Regions from separate parts of the Pinisolibacter sp. DMC19 genome, predicted to be linked through region 1. Evidence: predicted binding sites of a transcription regulator. Region 1 holds the regulator's gene; each other region holds the start of a gene.
What was found. Region 1 encodes PhoB, which activates phosphate uptake and scavenging genes when phosphate is short. Its sites were predicted from a motif close to TGTCATNNANCTGTCAT; they were not measured.
Positions count from the first base shown of each region.

Region 2: pstS (phosphate ABC transporter substrate-binding protein PstS) is a predicted target of PhoB. The motif match lies at 1,309-1,325, and genes of this name have one in related genera.
Region 3: ACT53U_RS14710 (DUF2794 domain-containing protein) is a predicted target of PhoB. The motif match lies at 1,347-1,363, and genes of this name have one in related genera.
Region 4: ACT53U_RS04290 (DUF47 domain-containing protein) is a predicted target of PhoB. The motif match lies at 1,051-1,067, and genes of this name have one in related genera.

Region 1 is NZ_JBQUZF010000003.1:322,721-324,919, reverse strand. Features, by position in the region: gene ACT53U_RS09630 (GcrA family cell cycle regulator) at 327-845, shown strand; gene phoB (phosphate regulon transcriptional regulator PhoB) at 956-1,654, opposite strand; gene phoU (phosphate signaling complex protein PhoU) at 1,680-2,199, opposite strand, start outside.
Region 2 is NZ_JBQUZF010000001.1:53,402-55,600, forward strand. Features, by position in the region: gene pstC (phosphate ABC transporter permease subunit PstC) at 1-120, opposite strand, end outside; gene pstS (phosphate ABC transporter substrate-binding protein PstS) at 194-1,246, opposite strand; gene ACT53U_RS00280 (ligand-gated ion channel) at 1,424-2,199, opposite strand, start outside.
Region 3 is NZ_JBQUZF010000005.1:311,995-314,193, forward strand. Features, by position in the region: gene ACT53U_RS14705 (DUF1223 domain-containing protein) at 17-784, shown strand; gene ACT53U_RS14710 (DUF2794 domain-containing protein) at 913-1,293, opposite strand; gene ACT53U_RS14715 (glycoside hydrolase family 3 N-terminal domain-containing protein) at 1,441-2,199, shown strand, end outside.
Region 4 is NZ_JBQUZF010000001.1:943,849-946,047, forward strand. Features, by position in the region: gene ACT53U_RS04285 (AbrB family transcriptional regulator) at 1-895, opposite strand, end outside; gene ACT53U_RS04290 (DUF47 domain-containing protein) at 1,104-1,748, shown strand; gene ACT53U_RS04295 (inorganic phosphate transporter) at 1,777-2,199, shown strand, end outside.

The DNA.
Region 1 (2,199 bases):
GCATCCGCAAGTCTACGGACCGCAACCGACGCGTGAGATGCCGCAAACCGGCATTTCACCGTGGGTTCTGTTGCAGATCGGACTCAACGCTGGGGAAAAGACATCGTTCATCCACCGAAACGATTCCCGTCCGCCTTGCTCGCGAGTCTACGGCTAGTGTAGTTTACGACTTGTTAAACACGACATCTCGTGCGGCGGATCGTCCGATCCCATACTTCTCGTCTTGCGTCGACGCCCCGGAAACGAGGCGGCCCCGGAGGGATTCCTCCGGACGAGAAGGGATTCGGAAGGTTCGATCGCCGGCCACGACTGCGAGGGTAGCGATGATCTCCTGGACCGACGAGCGGGTCGAGCTTCTCAAGAAGCTCTGGGGCGACGGACTGAGCGCCAGCCAGATTGCCGGCGAACTCGGCGGCGTCACCCGCAACGCGGTGATCGGCAAGGTCCATCGGCTCGGCCTGTCGGGCCGCGCCAAGGCGCCGCAGCCCTCCGCCAGCCGTCCGAAGAAGCCGGTCGCCCGTCCCGCGACCTCGACCGGTCGCTCGGAAGGCGGTCCGGTCAGCGTCGGCGCCACCGCGCTCAAGGCCGAGACCCGGCCGGAGGAACGCCGCCACGCCCAGCCGGCGCCGCAGCTCGTCTCGCTCTCCGACGAGCCGCTGATCCCCAACGCCTCGGTGCTGCAGATCAACGAACAGACCTGCAAGTGGCCGATGGGCGATCCTTCCGCGTTGGACTTCCACTTCTGCGCCCGTCGCTCCGACGTCGGCATCCCCTACTGCGCCTATCACGCGCGGCTCGCCTATCAGCCGGTCGCCGACCGCCGCCGCGACCGCCGTCGCGCCTGAGGCGAGAGGCCCTGGACGAAAAGCAGAGAGCCCGGCGAGCGATCGCCGGGCTCTCTGCTTTTCGGGATGTCGGAAGGGCGCGCCGATCGCGTGCCGATCGGCGGATCGCCTCAGGCCATCGCGCCGAAGCGTTCGTCGAAGGAATAGCCGGAGCCGCGGACGGTGCGGATCGGATCGCGTTCGCGCGGGCGGTTGACCGCCTTGCGCAAACGGCCGACGTGGACGTCGACGGTGCGTTCGTCGACATAGACGTCCATGCCCCAGACGCCGTCGAGCAGCTGCTCGCGGGTGAAGACGCGGCCGGGCGACTGCATCAGGAACTCGAGCAGGCGGAACTCGGTCGGTCCGAGATGGATCTCGCGGCCGGCGCGGCGGCAGCGCTTGGTCTCGCGATCGAGTTCGAGGTCGCCGGAGCGCAGCAGGGTGGAGACCAGCTCCGGCCGGGTCCGACGCAGCATGGCGCGGACGCGGGCCATCAGCTCGGCGGTGGAGAAGGGCTTCACCACATAGTCGTCGGCGCCGGTGGAGAGGCCGCGGATGCGCTCGCTCTCCTCGCCGCGTGCCGTCAACATGATGATCGGCAGGCGCTCGGTCTCGGTGCGGGCGCGCAGGCGGCGGCACAGTTCGATGCCGGAGAGCCCCGGCAACATCCAGTCGAGGATGAGGAGATCGGGCACGCTCTCCCTCAGGCGCGTATCGGCCTCGTCGCCTCGGGCGACGACTTCGACGTCGTATCCCTCGCTCTCGAGATTGTAGCGCAGGAGGAGACCGAGCGCCTCCTCGTCCTCGACGATCAACACGCGGGCCATGTCGTCCCTCGTTCCTCGGGTCGGCTCAGGCGCCGGCCTCGAACTTCATCTGTTCGGCATCGTTGCCCTTCGGGCGCTCGCCGGACACCTGCTCGCCGGTCACCAGGTAGTGGACCTGTTCGGCGACGTTGGTGGCGTGATCGCCGATGCGCTCGATGTTCTTGGCACAGAACAGCAGGTGGGTGCAGAAGGTGATGTTGCGCGGGTCTTCCATCATGTAGGTGAGGAGCTCGCGGAACAGCGACGTATAGAGCGCGTCGATCTGCTCGTCGCGATCGCGCACGACGATCGCGGCGTCGGAATCCTGCGCGGCATAGGCGTCGAGCACGGCCTTGAGCTGCTCGAGCGCGATCTCGGCGAGATGTTCGACGCCGATCAGCACACTCTTCAGGCGGACGCCGCCGTTCATGGCGATGACGCGCTTGGCGATCGACTTGGCGAGGTCGCCGACCCGTTCGAGGTCGCCGGCGAGACGCATGGCGACGAAGATGTGACGCAGGTCGAGCGCCATCGGCTGGCGCTTGGCGATGATCACGATCGCCTGT
Region 2 (2,199 bases), on a different contig from region 1:
CGCGCCGGTCAGGGCCCAGTGAAAGAGACGATCCTTCACGAGCTTGGAATGGCGGGCCTGGACCGCCTGCAACGGCGGGATGAGATCGGTCGAAGCCGGGTCGGGGCTGAGCGCGGTCAAGGGCTTGTCTCGCGTGGATCCGGGAAGACCCCTCCGCGGGCGAGCCGCGGAGGGGTGGTCGGTTCGGGGAAGATCACTTCCAGATCGGAGCGCCCGAGGCGTCCTTGACCTCGGCGGTCCAGGCCTTGCGCACGCGGTCCTTCACGGCGGCGGGAAGCGCGATGTAGTGCAGCTTCTCGGCGGCGGCGTCGCCCGACTTGTAGGCCCAGTCGAAGAACTTCATGACCTCGGCCGACTGCGCGGCATCCTTCGGGTCCTTCGGCAGAAGGATGAAGGTGGCCGAGACGATCGGCCAGGCGGTGTCGCCGGCGGTGTCGATCATCGAGGCGTCGAAGTTCTTGGCCTTGTCCCAATCGGCAGCCGCAGCGGCGGCCTGGAAGGACGGAACGGTCGGCTTGACGAACTTGCCGGCCTTGTTCTGGATCTGGGTGGTGGTCAGAGCGTTGGCCGAGGCATAGACGTACTCGACGTAGCCGATCGAGCCCTTGGCGTTCTTGACCGAACCGGCGACGCCGTCGTTGCCCTTGGCGCCGTTGCCGGCTTCCCACTTGACCGACGTGGCCGAACCGACCTTGCCCTTCCAATCGGCCGAGACGGCGTTGAGGTAGGACGTGAAGACGAAGGTCGTGCCCGAGCCGTCCGAACGGTAGACCGGCAGGATGGCGAGGTCGGGCAGCTTGACGTCCGGGTTCAGCTTGGCGATCGCCGGATCGTTCCACTTGGTGATCTTGCCGAGGTAGATGTCGGCGATGACCGGGCCGGAGAGCTTGAGCTGATCGGCGGCGACGCCGTCGAGGTTGACGATCACGACGACCGAGCCGACCACGGTCGGGAACTGCAGCAGCTTGCCGCTCTCGAGCTTCTCCGGAGCCATCGGGGCGTCGGAGGCACCGAAGTCGACGGTGCGGTTGAGGATCTGGGTCTGGCCACCGCCCGAACCGATCGCCTGATAGTTGAGGGCCGAACCGGTCGCGGCCTTGTAGTCGGCACCCCAGGCGCCGTAGACCGGCGCGGGGAAGGTCGCGCCGGCACCGGTGAAGTCGCCGGCGAGAACCGGCGCGGTGAAGATGCCGAGCATGGTGACGGCAGCGAGCGTCGCGCGCACCGAGTGGACGGCCTTTTTCATGACGGAAATCTCTCCTTGTTGGCCGGGGTATCCCGGGACGTTCCGACCATGCAACACGGTCGATGACACTTTGATGTCGAACGAACGAGAGAGAATTTCAGAAACAAAACAAGGCATTGAAACGAAGACGGCCGCGCGGGGCGCGGCCGTTCGCGGCTTTTCGTCACGAAAGCCGGGTCACGCCGGAAGCGCCCTCATCACCGCTCCCGCGCAGATCACCGTCATGATCGCCGGCAGCGCCCAGGACATCTGCCGCCTGATCTCGAGGCACGGTCGATACAGCCGCGAGCCGGGCCGCCCGCAGGGCACGCCCAGCATACTGTCGAAGAGCAGCACCGTGACCAGATAGACATAGCCCATCGAGATGATCTGGGCGATCGGCGTATTGAGCGAGATCGAGCCGGGGAAGCTCGACTCGAAGGTGAAGCTGATCGCGGCGAGCGCCAAGAGCGCCGAGAAGATGAGCCCGCCCTTGTCGGTCGCCCCGATACCGGGCGCCCACAACACGTAGATCGAGACGGCCAACACTGCGGCGATCGGGATGAAGATGCGCAGGATGTAGCGTTCCGACAGCCGCTCCACCTCGAGCGACGCTTCGAGCCGGGAATAGCTGCGGGCGTTCCAGCCGGCCGCCTCGGCATTGGAGAAGTCGAGCCGCAGAGGCTGCCAGTCGGTGACGGAAAGGTGCTCGGCGACCTTGGAGAAGCCGCGATCGGCGTCGGTGGCCACCAGCAGCACGTCCTGTTTGGCATGGCGCGGTGCCGAGAAGGAGAGGGTGATCTTCTGGTGGTCGAAGGGGAAGGCGGTCATGTTGGTGGCGACGCGGAAGTCGGCCTCGTAGCGCTCGACCACGACGACCGAGCCGTCGGCATGGGTGGAGGTGGCCACCGTGCGGCCGTCGACGTCGCCGATCTGGTTGTCGACGACGACGCCGGGCGTCCAGATGCCTTCGA
Region 3 (2,199 bases), on a different contig from region 1:
AGAGAGCAGGCGTTCGGTGAACAGGATCATTTCCCTTGTGGCGGCAATCGCCGGTGCGGCAACGTCGGTGACATTCGCGACGGCGGGAGAGGCTTCGCCTTCGGAACGGCCGATCGCGGTCGTCGAACTCTTCACCAGCCAGGGCTGCGCCAACTGCCCGCCCGCCGACGCCTTCCTGTCGGAACTGGCGCACGAGAACGACGTCGTCGCACTCTCCTATCCCGTCGACTACTGGGACTATCTGGGCTGGAAGGATACCGCCGCCAAGCCCGAGTTCGCCCTGCGCCAGAAGGGCTACGCCGGCCGCCGCGGCGATCGCGACATCTTCACGCCCCAGGTCGTGGTCAACGGCCGCGCCCAGCTCGTCGGCTCCGACCGCGAGAGGATCCGCCGCGAGATCTCGATCGGCTCCGAGATGCGCCGCGACCTCACGGTCGCCGTCGACGTCGAATCGACCGCCGAGGCGGTGAAGATCCATCTGCCGTCGGCCAAGTCGGGCGAACCGGTGCACGCGACCGTGCTGCTGGTGCGCTACGACCATTCCCGCTCGGTGGCGGTCGGCCGCGGCGAGAACACCGGGCGGACGCTGACCTACGCCCATCTGGTGCGCTCCATCCTGCCGATCGGCATGTGGAAGGGGCAGGAACTGACGCTGGAACTGCCGCGTCAGGAGACGCCGGCCGACCCCAATCTCGGCTGCGCCGTGCTGGTCCAGCTGGAAAAGGACGGCCTCCCCGGCCCGATCCTCGGCGCCCGCACCTGCTCGGCCCAGTCGTCGAGCTGAAGGGGGCTGGCGGGATCCGGCAGATCGCTTCGCGATGCCGGATCCGACACGTCGAAAATGCCCTTGTTCGGACAGGACCTTTTCGACGCGTGGAATGCGAAATGCCGATCTGTCGATCGGATTTCCCATCAACCATCGACGAGGCGGGGCTTCTTCTCCAACACCGCCAGAACCCGCTCGAGGTCGTGGCCGCGCTTCAGGATGCGGCCGTGACCGTCGGTGACCGACCAGGCCCCCTGGCGGGCGGCGAGCTTCGGATCCTTGACGATGCGGTGGAGAGGCGTCTCGGCGGTGCGGCGGAAGACCGAGAAGACGGCGCGATCGGGCAGGTGATCGATGGCGTAGTCGCGCCACTCGCCGGCCGCCACCATCCGGCCGTAGACGTTGAGGATGGCCGTCAGTTCGCGCCGATCGAAGGTCACGTCACGCTTGCCGCCGCGGCCGGGGAAGTCGACGACGGCGGCGCCGAATTCCGTGGCGGACGCGGCCTGCGGCTGTCCATCGTCCATGGCGGCTCCTTCTGCCGGTTCGGATGAGATCAGGATGTGCGAGGCGGCGCCGGATGACAAGACGGTGACGCGCGACCCTCGCGGGCATTTGACGCGACGCGCGCGGCTCGCCACTGTCGCCGCCGATCCCATCGCCGACAGGACATCATGGCCGCTCTTCTCTCCGCCCGCCTCGCCGCCGCGCTCGCCGCAGTCCTCCTCCTCGCCGCGCCGGCCGTGGCCGAAGCCCCGGTCGCGCCGCCGACGTCGGGCAAGTCGAGCCTCACGCCGGCCGAGATCGAGACGCGGATCGACGGTCTCCTCGCGCGCATGACGCTCGAGGAGAAGATCGGCCAGATGTATCTCGGCGGCTGGGCCGACGACTTCGACGAGAAGGAGATCACCGCCGGCCGCATCGGCATCGTGTCGAGCGTCGACGTGCCCGAGGCCATGGCGCGCTATCAGAAGCTGGCGCGTGCCTCGCGCCTCGGCATTCCGCTGATCTTCGCCCGCGACGCGATCCACGGCTATCGCACGCTGACGCCGGTGCCGCTCGGCCTCGCCGCCACCTTCGACGGCGACGTGATCGAGGCGGCGGCGCGGGTGACCGGCGAGGAATCGGCCGCCGCCGGGCTCCACATGGTGCTCGGCCCGATGGTCGACCTGTCGCGCGACCCGCGCTGGGGCCGCGTCGTCGAGGGACCCGGCGAGGACGTCCATCTGGCGCAGCTCTTCGCCGCACGGACGGTGAAGGGCCTCGCCGCCGGTGGCGTCGCCGCGACGCTGAAGCATTTCGTCGGCTACGGCGCGGTGCGCGCCGGCAAGGACTATTCGGAGGCCGATCTCTCGACCCCGACGCTGCACGATTCCTATCTGCCGCCGTTCCGCGCCGGCCTCGCAGCCGGCGCCCAGATGGTGATGGCGGCC
Region 4 (2,199 bases), on a different contig from region 1:
GCCACGCCGTCAGCGGATCGATGCCGAGCCGCTGGTGAAGCTCCAGCGCCACCACCGCCGAGACCGCCATCAGGACGACGATCGACGCGGCGATCCACGGCAGCGCGCGCGCCGCGTGGACGACCGAGGCGCGGGTGAAGCCGAGACCGATCGTCCAGCCGAGGCCGGTATAGGCGGTGACCAGCAGCCAGGTCGGCAGTTCCATCGCGAAGACGTCCGAGCCGTGCAGCACCGCGCCGACGACCAGCGGTCCGATCATCGCCCCCGACGGCACCCGCGACAGCACGCCGAGCACGCCCATGACCACGACCAGCGCGATCGTCAGGGCGAAGGGGCCGGGATGGATCGGTGGAAACAGCACCGGCGGGGCGGGCATCGCCTCGACGCCGATGAAGAGCCGCGCCGCGACGGACGCCGTCGAGGCGACGAAGAGCACGCGGACATATTGCATGAAGGCGACGAGCTGGACGTCGGCGCCGTAGTGGGCGGCCTGCACCACCATGGCCGAAGCCGCGCCCGGCGAGGAGCCCCAGACGCCGGTCGTTCCCGGCACGATGCCGAAGCGCGACAGCGCCCAGCCGAGAAACGTCGCCGTCGCCACCATCAGCGCGACGGCGCCGAGCAGGATCGGCCATTCGTGCCGGAAGGTGGCGACGATCGACGGCGTCAGCGCGGTGCCGAGCATGGCGCCGACCACCGCCTGGGAGGAGAGGAAGACCCGCCGCGGCACGGCGAGTTCGATACCCGCGAGGCGAACGCCGATCGCCGCGAGCAGCGGTCCGATCAGGAAGGAGGCGGGCAGCCGCGCCTCCTCGAAGCCGAGCGCCACGACGAGCGACGCCGCCGCCAGGATCGCCCAGCCGGCAACACCGTTCAAACTCTTCGGACCCGTCATCCGCGCGCTCCTTCGCCCGCCGTCGCGGGCGACCGCGATCGACCACGAAGCTCCGCCGCGGTCAAGCGTCGCAGCGCGTCGAGGAGCTCCTCGCGGCGCGCATGGCGCGCTTCGGCGCGTTTCTCGGGGGATCGGCAGCACTTCGGACTCGCCTTCGTCACGGAAATGTCATTAATTCCGCGCGACGAAACGACCGCGGATCATCTCCATGCTGTCCTGGTTCCGGGCGATCATGCCCAAGGAAGACGGGTTCTTCGATCACTTCGAGGCCCATGCCCGTGTTCTGCTCGACGGCGCGAAGGCGCTGCACACCCTGCTCGCCGGTGCCCCCGACATCGCCGCCGCCGCGGCCGAGGTGAAGCGCCACGAGAACGCCGCCGACGACATCACGGCCGAGGTCCTGCTGGCGGTGCGCCGATCCTTCATCACGCCCTTCGACCGGGTCGACATCAAGGATCTGATCGAGTCGATGGACGACGCCATCGACCAGATGCACCAGACCTCCAAGGCGATCCTCCTCTTCGAGGTGACCGCGTTCACCGAGTCGATGCGCGAGATGGCGGCGATCGCCGTCGAGGCGGCCGAGCTGACCGTCCAGGCGATCCCACTGCTCAGGAAGATCGGCGCCAACGTCGCCGAGCTGAACGCCTACGCGGTCAAGATCACCGAACTCGAGGGCCGCGCCGACAAGCTGCACGATCGCGGCCTGAAGGAACTCTTCGTCGCCCATCGCAATTCCGACCCGATGGCCTATACGATCGGTGCCGAGATCTACAGCCACCTCGAGCGCGTCGCCGACCGGTTCGAAGACGTGGCCAACGAGATTTCCGGCATCGTCATCGAGCACGTCTGATCGACCTGCCGAGACCGAAGAGAGTTCCATGGACGCCACGCTGGCCCTGCCCCTCCTCGTCGGCCTGATCGCCGTCGCGCTCGCCTTCGACTTCCTGAACGGCCTGCACGACGCGGCGAATTCGATCGCCACGATCGTCTCGACCCGCGTGCTGTCGCCGCAGTATGCCGTCCTCTGGGCGGCGTTCTTCAACTTCATCGCCTTCATGTTCTTCGGCCTGCACGTCGCCCAGACGCTCGGCAAGGGCATCGTCGAGGCCTCGGTGATCGACCCGCGCGTCGTCTTCGGCGCGCTGACCGGGGCGATCACCTGGAACGTCGTCACCTGGCTCCTCGGCATCCCGTCGTCGTCGTCGCACGCCCTCGTCGGCGGCCTGATCGGCGCCGGCACCGCCAAGGCCGGCATCGCCGCCGTCGTCATGTCGGGCTTTCTCCAGACCACCGCCGCGATC